DNA from 2 places in the Shewanella sp. M-Br genome. Region 2 is predicted to be linked to the other one. Evidence: predicted binding sites of a transcription regulator. Region 2 holds the regulator's gene; the other holds the start of a gene.
What was found. The regulator sigma-54, encoded in region 2, starts transcription at its own class of promoters, with help from an activator protein. The targets are predictions, from matches to a motif close to GTTGGCACGNNNNTNGNNT.
Positions count from the first base shown of each region.

Region 1: a site for sigma-54 is predicted at 5,872-5,890, ahead of flhA (flagellar biosynthesis protein FlhA). Genes of this name have one in related genera too.

Region 1 is NZ_BJBV01000021.1:14,999-22,882, forward strand. It holds gene AAA952_RS16760 (protein phosphatase CheZ) at 1-305, opposite strand, end outside; gene cheY (chemotaxis response regulator CheY) at 319-702, opposite strand; gene AAA952_RS16770 (RNA polymerase sigma factor FliA) at 750-1,463, opposite strand; gene AAA952_RS16775 (MinD/ParA family protein) at 1,456-2,337, opposite strand; gene flhF (flagellar biosynthesis protein FlhF) at 2,342-3,724, opposite strand; gene flhA (flagellar biosynthesis protein FlhA) at 3,736-5,835, opposite strand; gene flhB (flagellar biosynthesis protein FlhB) at 5,944-7,074, opposite strand; gene fliR (flagellar biosynthetic protein FliR) at 7,093-7,884, opposite strand, start outside.
Region 2 is NZ_BJBV01000010.1:51,713-59,596, forward strand. It holds gene AAA952_RS10145 (molybdate ABC transporter substrate-binding protein) at 1-597, shown strand, start outside; gene mgtE (magnesium transporter) at 677-2,041, opposite strand; gene AAA952_RS10155 (HPr family phosphocarrier protein) at 2,292-2,567, opposite strand; gene rapZ (RNase adapter RapZ) at 2,554-3,408, opposite strand; gene ptsN (PTS IIA-like nitrogen regulatory protein PtsN) at 3,405-3,848, opposite strand; gene hpf (ribosome hibernation promoting factor) at 3,851-4,138, opposite strand; gene AAA952_RS10175 (RNA polymerase factor sigma-54) at 4,167-5,645, opposite strand; gene lptB (LPS export ABC transporter ATP-binding protein) at 5,753-6,484, opposite strand; gene lptA (lipopolysaccharide transport periplasmic protein LptA) at 6,481-7,035, opposite strand; gene lptC (LPS export ABC transporter periplasmic protein LptC) at 7,022-7,582, opposite strand; gene kdsC (3-deoxy-manno-octulosonate-8-phosphatase KdsC) at 7,579-7,884, opposite strand, start outside.

The DNA.
Region 1 (7,884 bases), on a different contig from region 2:
TCAACCGCATCCATGGTTTTATTTGCAGCTTGTTCGGTCATGTCAATAACGTAATTTAAACGTTGCTTGGCATCGGGGATCTCTGTATTGGCTAATTCAGCAAGACGATTATCAACTTGAAAATCCATCAGCGCACTATGAAGTTGCCGAGTTAATTTACCTACTTCTTCGAATAATTCTCGTTGCAGTGGAGCAGCAAGCTCCCGAAATAAATCATCTGCCTGACTTTGCTCACCTGCACTTAATAATTCAACTAAATGCTGAGCTTGCTCGAGCGTGATGAGCCCTGATGTTTGTGACTTCATAGCTCATCCTTGCTCAAGCGAGTCGTTCGAATATTTTATCTAACTTCTCTTTCAGCGTTGCAGCGGTAAAAGGCTTAACCACATAACCATTCACTCCCGCTTGAGCGGCAGCAATAATCTGTTCACGTTTTGCTTCAGCAGTTACCATTAATACGGGTAAATGCTTTAGCGAATCATCAGCGCGAATTGCTTTTAACAGATCGATTCCTTGCATACCAGGCATATTCCAATCTGTAACAACAAAATCAAAATCCCCCTTTTGCAACATCGGCAGGGCTGTTGAGCCATCGTCTGCTTCTTGGGTGTTATTAAACCCCAAGTCTCGCAACAAGTTCTTGATGATACGCCTCATTGTCGAAAAATCGTCAACAATGAGAATCTTCATATTCTTGTCCAAGGTTTCCTCCGGTGAGCTGACATTCTGTGCTCGATTAATAATTATACTTATGTCCAGTGCTTGAGTTTAGCTTTCAATCGCAACATTGCCTGACTTAATATCTGGCTAACCCGCGATTCACTGACTTCAAGAATGGCGCCAATCTCTTTTAAATTCAATGCTTCATCGTAGTACAGGGATAACACTAATGCATCTCTTTCAGGCAATAATTTAATTGCCTCAACCAGAGCAGAATGAAATTGGTTCTCAGCTAATGCTTCAAATGAATCATCATCGGACCGATCACTCACTGTAAGTATATCCTGAGATACGCCTAAATCTTCTATCCCTATGATTTTTCCGACAGAAACATCGTTAAGAATATGATGGTACTCATCGAGCGTCATATCAAGTTTTTCTGCAATTTCTGTGTCGCGTGCATCACGGCCCAGTTCTTGCTCTAACTCATCAATAGCATGTGCAACCTTACGATTGTTACGATGAACGGAACGAGGGACCCAGTCGCCACGACGAATTTCATCTAACATGGCTCCACGTATGCGTATGCCGGCGAAGGTTTCAAATTTCGCACCCTTGCCACCATCAAACTTGGATGATGCTTCTAGTAACCCCATCATCCCAGCTTGGAGTAAATCATCTAACTGCACAGATGCAGGTAGTCTGGCGAGTAAATGATGCGCAATTCTTTTAACCAACGGAGCATACTGTTCAACGATCGACGATTTATTGTCTAAACAAGTATACGCAGCGGCTTTATTCACTCGTTTTTTCCTCTTGAAAATCTGGTCGTTGTACTAAACGCTCAACGAAAAACTCCAAATGCCCACCAGGTTGCTGCGGCACAGGCCAGCTCAAAATTTTATTTGCCAATCCTTGATACGCAATCGCCGCTGGTGATTTAGGATAAGCTTCAACCACCAATTTTTGTTTACGAACTGATTTACGTAAGTTTTCGTCAAATGGAATCGTGGCGACTAATTCAAGTGCAACATCTAAAAATCTGTCGGTCACTTTACTGAGTTTAGCAAATAATTCCATACCTTCGCGTAAACTACGCACCATATTGGCAACTATTTTAAAACGGAACACGCCATGCTCACGGCTGAGAATTTTAATCAGGGCGTAGGCATCGGTAATCGAAGTGGGTTCATCACAAACAACGACTAGCACATCCTGCGAAGCACGTGAGAAACTGAGCACCATATCTGAGATCCCAGCCGCAGTATCTACGACTAGAATATCAAACTGAGTCCGCATCTCACTAAATGCACGGATTAATCCAGCATGTTGCGCAGGGCTTAATTCCACCATCCCCTGTGTTCCTGAGGTGGCAGGTACTATGCCTATCCCCTTAGGACCACGCACGATAATATCGTCAAGCTCTGCATCACCAGAGAGAACATGAGAGAGGTTACGCTCGGCACGAATACCCAGCATGACGTCGACGTTTGCTAAGCCAAGGTCAGCGTCAAGTACCAAGACACGCTTGCCTTTTTCGGCTAATGCCACAGCAGTATTAATAGAAACGCTGGTTTTACCCACGCCTCCTTTGCCACCTGTGACCGCGATTACTTTCACTTTTTCGTTATAGGGTTGATTCATCATACGTAAACCACTTGCTTGATCCAGGGTCATAAATCTACTCAAATGCACAGGCCATATTATCTGACCACGCTGTGTCTTGTAATGATTGTTGTTCTGTACTATCTAACGCTGCGAGTGCCTGCTGGGCTAAATCTAGGGTATCCGCAACTTTCATATCTTCAGGAACTCTTTGTCCATCAGTAATATAACTTAATGGTAATCCGTTTTGGATCAACACACTTAATGCCCCTGCTAACGACACAGATTCATCGAGTTTTGTGAGAACGACACCAGATAGGGGAATGCGTTTAAAATGATTGACTGCATCTTGCAGCACACGGCGCTGCCCTGTCGCAGACAGTACCAGATAACTGCGGATAGGTATCCTGCTATTTGCAGTTAAATTATCAAGTTGCTGGTAAAGGCGCATATCTCGCTGTCCCATGCCAGCCGTATCTATCAATACTAGCTTGCGATTCCTAAACTGATAGAGAATTTGCTCTAATTCATTTAGATCATGAGCTTGCTTTACTGGGCAGCCCATTATTTTGCCATAAGTTGCTAATTGCTCATAGGCTCCGATGCGATAATGATCTGTGGTAATTAAAGCAACATGTTCAGCACCATGATGTGCCGCAAAACGGGCAGCAAGTTTAGCTAATGACGTTGTTTTACCAACCCCAGTAGGACCAACTAATGCAACCACTCCGCCCTGCTTAACAATGTCATCGCCCTGATTATCAAGCATATTCGCAAGACTTTGTGGTAATGCTCTGACTAATTCAGCTGGCGTATAATGCTGACTCAGCGCGGCTAATTTATTCGCAACCGCAGGGGAGAATTCAGCCTCAAGCAATTTGGCTTCGAGCATAGCACCGACGGGATCGATGCGTTTTTTATGTTCCGTCATCAAGGAGGATACTTGATGTGTCAGTAAATTACGCAGTGATGCTAATTCATCACGCATAGCTTCAATATCAGCACTTTGTTTCTGTGATGTTTGTGGCTTTTTATCAAACGAGGAAGGCACTTCACGACGTTCTGGTTTCACAGCAGTAGGGGCTTGTAAGCCCTTAGCCCATGCAGGTAACTCAGCATCAACTTGCTGATGTGACATTTGTTGATTCAAACGGCTTTGCTGCTTCTCAAGTAAGGCTTGTAATGAGTCTGCTGGTGCGGCTGGCTTAGCGCGAGTTTCTACACGGACTGGCTGCTTAGCACCTAGGGACACGAGATCGTCGCTCACGTCCATAAAGGTCGGTGCTGGCGCAGTGGCTGCAGTTTTCGCTTTAGGTTCGTCATAGTCAACGGCAGCGACAATTTCGATGCCACCGTTCACTTTTTTATTTGACATAATGACGGCATCTGAGCCGAGTGTTTCTTTCACTTGGGCCAGTGCGGCGCGCATGTCTTTGGCAAAAAATCGTTTAATCTTCACTTATGCGTCCTCTACTGGCCGACTGCAGATACGATACGTATTTGCTTCTCATCAGGTATTTCTTGATATGAAATGACTCTGAGATTAGGAATAGTATGTTTAACAAAGCGTGACAGCGTCGCGCGTAACATACCTGACGTCAACAATATGGCGGGTTGTCCGACCATTTCTTGCTTCTGAGCCGCATCGGCAAGGGACTGCTGCATGCGTTCTGCAAGACCGGGTTCAATATTAGGACCATCACCACCGGTTGCTTGCATTGACTGATGCAACATCTGTTCCAACTCTGGCGCCAAAGTAATGACGGGGATTTCGAGCTCTGGGCCTGAGATTTCCTGAACTATCATACGTTTCAAAGCGATACGTACAGCGGCAGTCAAGACTTCAGTGTCATTACTCTTAGTGCCATATTCTAACAAAGTTTGCACTATAGTACGCAAGTCTCTAACTGAAACCCCTTCATTTAATAGGTTCTGCATCACTTTTACGACATGTCCTAGTGGCATGATATCTGGAATAAACCCATCAACCAGCTTAGGTGAGTGTTTTGCAAGCATATCCATCAGTTGTTGCACTTCTTCGTAGCCTAACAACTTAGCAGCATTATTTGTGAGTAATTGACTAATATGAGTTGCAACAACCGTCGCGGCATCGACGACGGTATAACCTAATGTTTGTGCGTGCTCACGTAACTCAGGAGCGATCCATACAGCTTCCAGACCAAAGGCGGGGTCGCGCGTTTCGATACCATCGAGTTTGCCATAGACTTGACCAGGGTTGATCGCCAATTCGCAATCATGACGAATATCTGCCTCTCCGACGACGACGCCCATTAATGAAATGCGATACGCATTAGGCGATAAATCTAAGTTATCGCGAATATGCACCGCGGGCACTAAGAAGCCTAATTCCTGAGACAACTTTTTACGCACGCCTTTAATGCGGCTTAGTAACTCGCCACCTTGGCCCTTGTCAACCAGAGGGATCAAACGATATCCGACCTCAAGACCAATAGTATCAACATGATGTACATCGTCCCAACCTAGCTCTTTAGGCTCTTTATCTTGTCTTTCTATTGGACCCGATTTCACTTGTTCTAGCGCTTTAAGACGTTTGTTTTCATTTCGTTTATAAACAAAATAAGCTGCACCAGCAGTCATAAAGGCAAAGCTTAAAAACGCCATGTGTGGCATACCAGGAACAATACCCATGACAAACAGGACTCCGGCGGCGATACCCAATGACTTATGACTGTCAAACATCTGACTCATCATCATTTGGCCCATATCACCCGACTCGTTTTGACGAGTCACCATCAAGGCTGCGGCGATTGACAATAATAAACCTGGGATCTGCGCCACTAAACCATCACCGATAGTCAGTAAGGTATAAATTTCAACTGCTTCAGAGAAACTTAAACCATGCTGCACAATTCCTATGATGAAGCCACCTACGATGTTGATCACTAAGATCATGATACCGGCAATCGCATCCCCTTTAACGAATTTGGACGCACCGTCCATCGCACCATAGAAATCGGCTTCACGGGTCACTTCAGCACGGCGTAATCTTGCTTGATCTTGGTTTAAGGTTCCGGCATTTAAATCGGCATCGATTGCCATTTGCTTACCAGGCATAGCATCTAAGGTAAAGCGGGCGCTAACTTCAGCGATACGACCAGCACCTTTAGTCACCACTGCAAAGTTGATGATAATCAAAATGATAAATACCACTAAACCAACGGCATAGTTACCACCGATAACCACAGAACCGAAGGCCTCAATCACCTTACCCGCGGCATCACCGCCATTATGACCCTCAAGTAAAACCACACGAGTAGAGGCAACGTTCAGCGCAAGACGTAATAACGTCGCCACTAGCAGGACACTTGGGAAAGCAGCAAAATCCAACGGTCTATCAGTATAAATTGCGACTAATAATACGATGAGCGCTAAGGCTATGTTGAATGAAAAGAGTATGTCTAATAGAAATGGAGGGATAGGTAAAACTATCATGGCCAATGCTGCGAGTACGAGTATAGGAGTGCCTATACCTTTAAACGTACTCAAGCGCATTTGTTTTACTTGACCTAAAGTCGCTCTAACATCCATTCATATTTACCTAAACTTTGACGTATGACAGCATGAAAGCAAAAAATACGCCAATAGCGTATTGGTCTGCAATAATATCACGACTTCAAAGAATTTTTAGCTTAGGTCTTAATATTTTAACTCATCGGGAATGGGTTGATTAAGCGGGATTGGGATAGGCTTGCGTCCTCGACCTTTTTGGTACTGGCGCAACTGAAATACATAAGCCAAAATCTGTGCCACGGCGGTAAACAACCCTTCAGGGATTTGTTGATCTAGCTTAGTCGTATGGTATATAGCTCTTGCTAATGGCGGGGCAGAGACGATTGTCACATTATGGGCCCTTGCAATCTCACGAATTTTAAATGCGACATCATCGACACCTTTGGCAACAACGAAAGGCGCGACTGAACGCTGCACGTCATATTTAATTGCTACCGCAAAATGCTCTGGGTTAACAACTATTACATCGGCATTGGGTACTTCGGCCATCATTCGACGTTGAGCCAACTCGCGTTGCATCTGCCGTACTCGCCCTTTGACTTCAGGCTTCCCTTCAGTATCTTTATACTCATCTTTTACTTCTTGTTTGGTCATCTTAAGTTGTTTGTTGTGATTCCAAAGTTGAAATGGCACATCTATGACGACAATAAACAAAATCGAGGAACATAACAGGATAAACATCCAAACCAACAAATCTAATGCATGGTAAACATTACCAGGAAGATGGTCGCTAGACAGCAACATGATGTCATTGAAATAGAAGCTTAATAAAAAATAAGCAGAAAACGCTACTACCGAAAATTTAGCAATGCCTTTGGTGAGTTCAACCAGAGCCTGCACGCCAAACATGCGTTTAAAACCAGCAAGGGGACTCATTTTACTGGCTTTTGGCATCATAGCTTGGGTTGAAAAATTGATCCCACCAAGAGAGACGTTACCGATAAACGCAACAACTACAATCAGCAACATAATTTTAGCCATGGGCCAGGCTATTTCACTCGCAACAACGCCCCACACGTTGAACATTTCATTCGTATCAAAAATTTGCGCCCTATCCATGGTAAATACAATTTCAAACACCCGAGTTAGGCTAATGGCCAAACTTGGGCCTAGCATATAAAACCCACATGCCGCCGAAATCAATACCGCTGCAGTCCCGAGTTCTTTCGAACGTGCAATCTGTCCTTTTTCCCGCGCCTGTTCTAGACGCCTCCCCGTGGGTTCCTCTGTACGTTCGCCACTTGATTCTTCAGCCATGGGCCTCTCCTAATCCCATCATATCAAGCCATCAGCGTTACATTGGAGCGCTAACATATCGCAAAGCAGCACTTGAGCCGTCGACCATACTTCATCGAAGTGTGCCATTACCGGTGTTAGGGTTAACCACAGAATAAACAGTCCACCAATCATAGTGATCGGAAAACCAATAGAGAAAATATTCAATTGCGGCGCGGCGCGGGTCATGACTCCGAAAGACAAGTTAACTAATAACAAGGCGATAATCGCAGATATCGACATAGTGAGTGCCGCACCAAACATATACGACCCCCAATCAGCCAGTGATCGATAACTTGTCAGTGTTAAGCCTTGATTAGAAATTGGCAAAGTTTCAAAGCTTGCCACTAGCATACGGATCATCAAAAGATGGCCGTCCACTGCTAAGAAAATCAATGTCGCCAATAAAAGGAAAAAGTTACCAATAACGGGTGTTTGTTGGCCAGAACCGGGGTCAACCATAGAGGCAAAGCCTAAACTGGTCTGCATACCAATGATCTGTCCAGTGAGCACAAAGACTTGCATTACCATTTGAGTCACAAACCCCATGGCAACGCCAATAATGATTTGCTGCGCCGTGATAAATACTGCGCTTAACGAAAATAAATCCACATTTTGAGTTGGAGGAAGAACGGGTGCTATCGCAAAGGTAATCGCCATCGCCAATAATAAACGCACTCGAGTTGGTGTCGTTGCCGCACCAAAGACCACCATAACCATCAACATGCTAGCAACGCGGAACAATGGCCAAAGATAAGCGGCAATGGTTTGCATTAAGGTATCAAGCAGCAG
Region 2 (7,884 bases):
GGCGAGAAAGTCGATATCTTTGCCTCGGCGAATATGAAACATCCACAGGCATTAGTGGATTCGGGTCAGGGCGAAGCGGTGCAAATGTTTGCCCGTAATCAACTCTGCGCTGTTGCTCAAGACACAGTTCAGGTGACGAGTTCGACGTTACTCGATACCTTGTTAGATCCTAAGATTAAAGTCGGCACCTCAACCCCGAAAGCCGATCCCGCGGGTGATTATGCCTGGGCCGTTTTTGCTAAGGCCGAAGCGGTAAAACCCAATGCGAAAGCTGCGTTAGAGACCAAGGCATTACAACTGGCGGGCGGCCCTGAGAGCGTTAAACCGCCTAAAGATCGCAACCCCTATGGCTGGGTGATGGAAAACAAGCAAGCGGATATCTTTTTAACCTATTGCACTAATGCTGTGCTGGCTAAAAAAGAAGTGCCGAGTTTACAAATCATCGACTTACCGCAGGAGCTCGCCGTGGGTGCCGACTATGGTTTACTGGTTTTACAAGGCGCTAATACTGCCGCTAAGCCGTTAGCTGAGTTTATTCTATCGACAAAAGGCCAAGCGATTTTGAGCAGTTATGGTTTCCAACCTCCGGCAAAATAGCCTTCTTTAGTTTTCCTGCGGGATAAAAAACGGCACCTTTGAGGTGCCGTTTTTGTTATTAGCTCAAACTGTTAAAGCGTTAGTTCATCAAGTAGATCGTCGCTAACCCGAGGAAGGCGAACAGGCCAACCACGTCAGTGACTGTGGTGAGCACCATACCGCCGGCGAGGGCAGGATCGATTTTAAGTCTTTTTAAAATCAATGGAATACTCGCACCTGCAAGCCCTGCTACTGTCATGTTGATCAGCATGGCGCTACCAATTAATCCCGCCAGTGCCATATCATCCTTCCATAGCCACACGGCGACAAAGACTAAAATAGACCACATCAAGCCATTGAGAAAACCAATAGATAGCTCTTTACCGATAAGCCAGCGGGCGTTGCTTTGGCCGATATGGCCTAAAGCAATACCACGGATCACGAGCGCTAAGGTCTGATTACCGGCAACACCGCCCATGCTAGGGACAATCGTCATTAGGATGGCGATAGTGGCAAATTGCTCAATAGTGCCTTCAAACATATTGCTGACCGACGAGGCAAGCAGGGCGGCGAATAAGTTTATAGTGAGCCAGAGCGAGCGACGTAGGGTACTTTTTAGCACAGGACCAAAAGTATCTTCATCTCCGTCCATCCCCGCCATACCCATCATGGAATGTTCAGCATCTTCGCGGATAACATCGACTACGTCATCGATTGTGATACGCCCGAGCAGCTTACCATCACAGTCGACGACAGGTGCCGATACCCAGTCATTGCGTTCGAATTTCTGCGCGACTTCGCTGTCGGACATGCTCACCGGAATACTTTGAATATTGGGATCCATGATATTGCGAATTGTGGTGCTTGGCGCGCAAGTCAGCAGATCTGCCAGCCTAACACCGCCAAGGACTTTGTCCTGTTTGTCGACCACATATAAGGTATCTGTGGTGTCGGGTAGGTTGCCCCTTTGCCGAAGATAGCGCAGCACCACATCGATATTCACATCGGGTCTTAAGGTGACTGTATCCGTATTCATCAAGCTGCCGGCGGTCTCATCTGGATAAGATAGGGCTTGTTCTACCCTCAGGCGATTTTGCTCCGTCATCGACTGCAATACTTGTTTGTAAACGGCGTCGGGAAGACTTCGCAGAATATAGGCGAGATCGTCGGTGTCCATGCTTGCTGTCGCTTTCGCGACTCGCTCAGGGCTCATGCTGCGGATCAGTGGGTCTTTGAGTTCTTCACTCAACTCATCGAGTATGTCGCCTATTTGTTCCTGATCGATGAGCTGCCACAATACTTGTCTGGCACTTGGCGGTGATGATTCTAAGATCAGCGCGATATCTGAGGCGGCCATTTTTTGCAGCATATTACGCACATGCACGAACATGCCGCTGCTAAGCGCTTGGTTTAACTGGTCAAGACTATGTCCGGTGTGATCGTTTTCTGCATTATCTACGGGCATTTGTCCTCCATTGTGCGGCAAATTGGTTTGAGATCTTAGTGTTGGGCTAGGATTTTGCGGTGACTAAGCGTCAGTCGATGACATAGATTAAGACGGCTAAGGTAAGGTTAAGGCCAGCGCAATGACCGCTAGTGTAATCGCCTGTGGCTTGTATCGTCGAGCGACAAATGTTTTGCCATGTGTGAATGGCAAGTTTTTAAAACTAGACATGAAGTGAAACTAACGATGAAGTGCTTAGTGTGAAGTGAAACTAACAGGCTTCGTCAAACTTAGCGTCGATTAAGGCACAAATGGCATCGAGAGCCGGCTCTGCATCTGGGCCTTCGGCGATAAGCTTGATGGTTTTACCCATGCCAGTTTCAAGCATCAGCAAGCCAAGCACACTGGCGGCCGATGCTTGTTTATCGCCTTGGATTAAGGTGATGGTCGCATCAAACTCGGAAGCCAGTACCACCAACTTAGTGGCGGCACGGGCATGTAAACCGAGCTTATTACAGATGGTTATCTGACGTTCAAGCTTTGGCATTGTTGAGCTCTCGATGACGGGCATAAACTTTATGTTTACCGTTACTAAAGCGTTTTGCCAATTGCTCTGCGACGTAAACTGATCTGTGCTGTCCACCTGTGCAGCCAATGGCCACAGTTAAATAACTGCGATTGTTACGCTCGAGGTGCGGCAGCCAAGTCTCCAGTAAATTTTCTATTTGCCAGATGAACTTATTGACCAGTGGTTGGCGATTTAAGAACTCAGCCACGGGTTCATCTAAGCCAGTCAATGGCCGCAGCGCCAACTCCCAGTGGGGATTGGGCAGAAAGCGTACATCGAACATAAAGTCGGCTTCGGTGGGCATTCCGTGCTTAAAGCCAAAGGACTCGAAGTTGATCACGAGTTCTTTATCGACACTACCAAGGAGAATTTGTCTGACTTGGTCGCTTAAATCATAGATATTCAAATTCGACGTATCTATGTAGTGATCGACCAGTTTTGACATAGGCTCGAGCAGTTTCCCCTCCAGCTTTATCGCTTCTTGCAAAGAGACTCGGCTCTTCGACAAAGGATGCAAACGGCGGGTTTCGCTGTAACGCTTGAGCAGAATTTTATCGCTGGAGTTAAGGAAGAAGCTCGTTAACTCAGTATCTGGAGGTAGGCTAGCGAGTTGTTTCACTAAGACCTTATCCTGCTCAGGCATGTTACGCACGTCGACACTGATGGCGACGAGATCGTTACTGCCTTTGAGTTGCTCAAGCAAACTGCCAATCAATGGCAAGGGAAGGTTATCGACACAATAATAGCCGAGATCTTCGAGTACCCTAAGGGCGACAGATTTGCCTGAGCCTGAGCGGCCCGACACTATGACCAGTTTCATCCAGTGATTACCTGATAGAGTTCCGTTTCATCATGCGTCTTGCGTAATTGCTTTAATATTTGCTTGTCGCTCAGCTTTTCGGCCATGCAAGACAAGGTACTTAAGTGCTGCTGACATTGGTCTGCAGGCACCAGTAGTGCAAATAAAATATCAACAGGTTGCTTATCGATAGCATCAAATGCTATCGGCTCTTCACACTTAATTAGTATGGCAATGGGCTGATCTATATCGGCTAGTCGACCATGTGGAATGGCGATGCCGTTACCTATACCTGTGCTCCCCATCTTTTCGCGCGCCACTAGGCTTTCGAATATCTCTTGAGATGAGAGGGTCGGGTACTGGGCAGCGACTAAGTCGCTGATGAGTTCCAGTACCTTTTTCTTGCTGCCCGGAGTGGCGCAGGTAGTGCACTCCGGCCGCAGTATGGTACAAAGTTCCATTATTAGTGTTTTGTTAACTTCTCTTTGTGTTTAATAACCTGACGGTCAAGCTTGTCAATCAGGGCGTCTATAGCGGCATACATGTCAGCATGCTCTGAAGTTGCAAAAACTTCACCACCTATGAGGTTTATTCTCGCTTCAGCAATCTGTTGCATTTTCTCAACATTGAGCACAACGTGCACATTATTGATCTGTTCGAAATGGCGTTCAAGTTTTGAAAACTTTTCTTCTACATATGCACGTAACGATTCGGTAATTTCGACATGGTGTCCACTTAGGTTTATTTGCATAGAAACGTCCTCCGATATCCACTGTAGGTTATAAACTTTTACGCTGATTAGAAGGTGGAATAAGCATAGCCTCTCGGTACTTCGCAATGGTTCTGCGGGCTACGTTGATCCCTTGTTCTGCCAGAAGTTGTGCCATCTTACTATCGCTTAATGGTTTTTTCTGGTTTTCCGCTGCCACCAGTTTCTTTATAAAGGCTCTGATTGCTGTGGATGAGCACTCACCACCATCGTCAGTCCCGACGTGGCTAGAGAAGAAGTATTTTAGTTCAAAAAGTCCCTTAGGGGTATGCATGTATTTTTGAGTTGTGACCCGTGAGATGGTGGACTCATGCATTTCTACCGCTTCAGCAATATCGTTAAGCACCATAGGCTTCATGGCTTCTTCACCATACTCAAAGAAACCTTGCTGATATTGCACTATGCAATTAGCAACTTTAAGCAAAGTGTCGTTACGGCTTTCTAGACTCTTAATAAACCATTTAGCCTCTTGCAGATGGCCGCGAATAAATTGGCTATCGGCTTGGTTTTTTGTGCTGCGTGCCATAGAAGCATAATGTTGATTTACATTGATTTTGGGCATGCAGTCAGGATTAAGCTCAACGACCCAGCGGCCATTTTTCTTCGACACAGACACATCTGGGATAACGTATTCGTCATTATTGGGCGTGATCAACAAACCTGGGCGAGGATTGAGGGTTTGGATGAGTGCTATACCATCCCTTAATTCATCTTCTTTTAATTTAGTCTTACGCATCAACAACCTAAAATCACGGGCGGCGATCAGATCTAAATGATCTTTGATCAGCATACGGGCGTTTTCTAGGTTGGGAGTATCAGCGGCGAAATGCGACAGTTGGATCAGCAGGCATTCACTTAAATCGCGGGCGGCAACGCCTATGGGATCAAAATGCTGAATGCGCTTGAGTACGGCTTCGACTTCGTCAAGCTCAACTTCAGGATTGCCCATGGCTTCGAGAATTTCTTCAGTGCTTTGGGTGAGATAGCCCTGATCGTCGATTGCATCAATAATGGCGGTGGCAATGGCTAAATCGGTTTCAGAAAACGGCGTGAGGTTTTTTTGCCATTCTAAGTGTTCGTACAAACCTTCACTGGTCTCGCCTTGGAAGGGCATATCGTCTTCACGACTGCCGCCGGGGCCTGAGTTTGGGGAGGCGGTAAACACTTCATCCCATGTGGTGTCCATGGGGAGCTCATCGGGCATGGATTCTTTGGTTAGCGACTCTGCCGTGTCTATGGTGGAGCTGTCTTTTTCTGGTGGCAGAGTGCTAGATTCACTGAAATCCGTATCGGATAGCGTTTGGTTTACAGGGGTTTTAGTGGCGTCGAATTGATCCTCTTCCAGCTCGAGAAGGGGATTAGAATCTAATGCTTGCTGGATCTCTTGCTGCAGTTCTAATGACGACAGTTGCAACAGACGTATGGCCTGTTGTAATTGTGGCGTCATGGTTAACTGTTGACCCAGTTTGAGCTGGAGTGACGCTTTCATGTTACCGCTGATCCCTACGTTATTATTGTTGGATGAGGTCGCTTATTATTATCTTGAGTGAAGCCCAATGGCGGTATAAATTGCCTCCATTGGCTTCGCTCGATTAACTATAGCCTGAATTGTTCACCTAAGTACACAGCCCTAACTTGCTGATTGTCTAAGATCTCTGCTGGAGTTCCTTCGGCAATCAGGTTTCCGTGACTCACAATATAAGCATGTTCACATACATCTAATGTCTCGCGGACATTATGGTCTGTGATCAGTACGCCAAGGCCGCGACTTTTGAGTTGTTCGATAATCTTCTTGATGTCGATAACTGAAATAGGATCGACGCCGGCAAACGGTTCATCGAGCAAAATGAACTTAGGATTAGCGGCTAAAGCCCGCGCAATTTCGACGCGACGACGTTCGCCACCCGACAATGACATGCCTTGGCTGTCACGGATGTGGGTGATATGAAACTCTTCGAGCAGATGTTCTAGTTCTTCTTCTCGTTCTTCGTTTTTAAGTTCTTTACGAGTTTGCAGTACGGCCATGATGTTGTCATGAACAGTTAGCTTACGAAAGATACTGGCTTCCTGCGGTAAGTAACCTATGCCTTTGCGGGCACGCAGATGCATAGGATCTGCGGTTAAATCATCATCGTCGATAAAGATATGTCCCTTATCGCTCTTCACTAGCCCGACAACCATGTAAAAGGTCGTGGTTTTACCTGCACCGTTTGGACCGAGTAGGCCAACGACTTGACCGGTTTTTACCGTCAGACTGACGTCTTTAACCACTTGGCGACTCTTGTAACTTTTCGCCAGATTTTGTGCTCTTAAGGTGATTTGGGTCATTTAGAGTCCTGCTTTTTCACAGGTTTATCCGCTGGAGCATCTGATTTAGCATCATCTTGATAGTTTTCTGGCTGAATAATAGTGATCACGCGATCGTCACCACTGCCAGTACTCTCGGCCATCAATTTCTGTTGAATCATGTTATAGCGGATTAAATTGCCTGTAACTTGGCTACCCGCTTGATCTAATGACGCCATACCTTTCAGTGTTAAGGTGCGGCTTGCCATATCGTAACGAATTTCTTTCGCGCTGGCCGATGCAGGACGGCCATCGTCTAATATCTGGCTATACGTAGCAGGGTTGCCTGTGGCGACTAAAGTTTTGCTATTTTCACCTTCAGCGGAAAATGCACGCAGTTCATTTGCTTGGATTTTTATTGAGCCTTGGGTAACTTCAACCGGACCAAAGAAGATGATCTGGTTGTTTTTGATATCCGCAGTTTGGCTCACAGCTTTAATTTTGACTTCTTGCTTTAAGTCGCCCACTTTCGCGAAAGCACTCATGCTCATAATTAGCATTAGGCTGGCAAGTAATACGTTATTTTGCTTCATATGTTCCTACTACCTGACTGGTCAATTGCACTTCTTGCGCGTTGAGGTCGGCATAAAGGCCTTGGCCTTGAATATTAAAATCTTTCCCTGTGACGTAAATGGTGCGGTCAGAGGTCATTATCATCGTATTGAGATCGAGTTCCAGATAACTGGTGGACAAGGTCTGGATCGGTTCTTCTGGGCTAATGGCATCAATAATAACATTGTTTTCTAATACAACCTTGCCCGTTTCCTTGTTTAGCTTGCCCTGATCTGCTCTGAGTTGCCATTGTGCTTTACCTTGGTCTGGATAAACAAGATAAACAGGTTGAGTAAAGTAAGTTTGATTCGTTGAATCATAATGTTCCATGTGTTTCGCCGTCACACGGCTATTGACTAGCCCTTGTTCATTGAACTCAACACTGCGCAGATCTTCAACGATGAAATCTGGGGTATTTTGATCTTTTACTCTGTTATCGGTATCACCGCTGTGTTTGTTCTGGACCTGCCAGTAAAGCGCTAGTGCAGTTCCAAAAAAAGCGATAATCGCGAGTGTCACACGACTCATATACTCATTCCATGGGCCGAAGTGAATTTATTTTGACTTAGGAGTAACAGATCTGTGAGTTCACGCAGTGCACCGTGGCCACCATTGAGCGTAGTCACAAAATGGGCGTATTGGCGTACATAGGGGTGGCCGTCAGCAACACTGACCGCTAAACCGACGACATTCATCACTGGCAGATCGACAATATCATCACCGATATAAGCCACTTCTTCTGGGGTAACACCATAGAGTGCGAGCAATGCTTCATAGGGCTCGAACTTATTGTCTACGCCTTGGTAGATATGGGTAACCCCAAGCGCCGT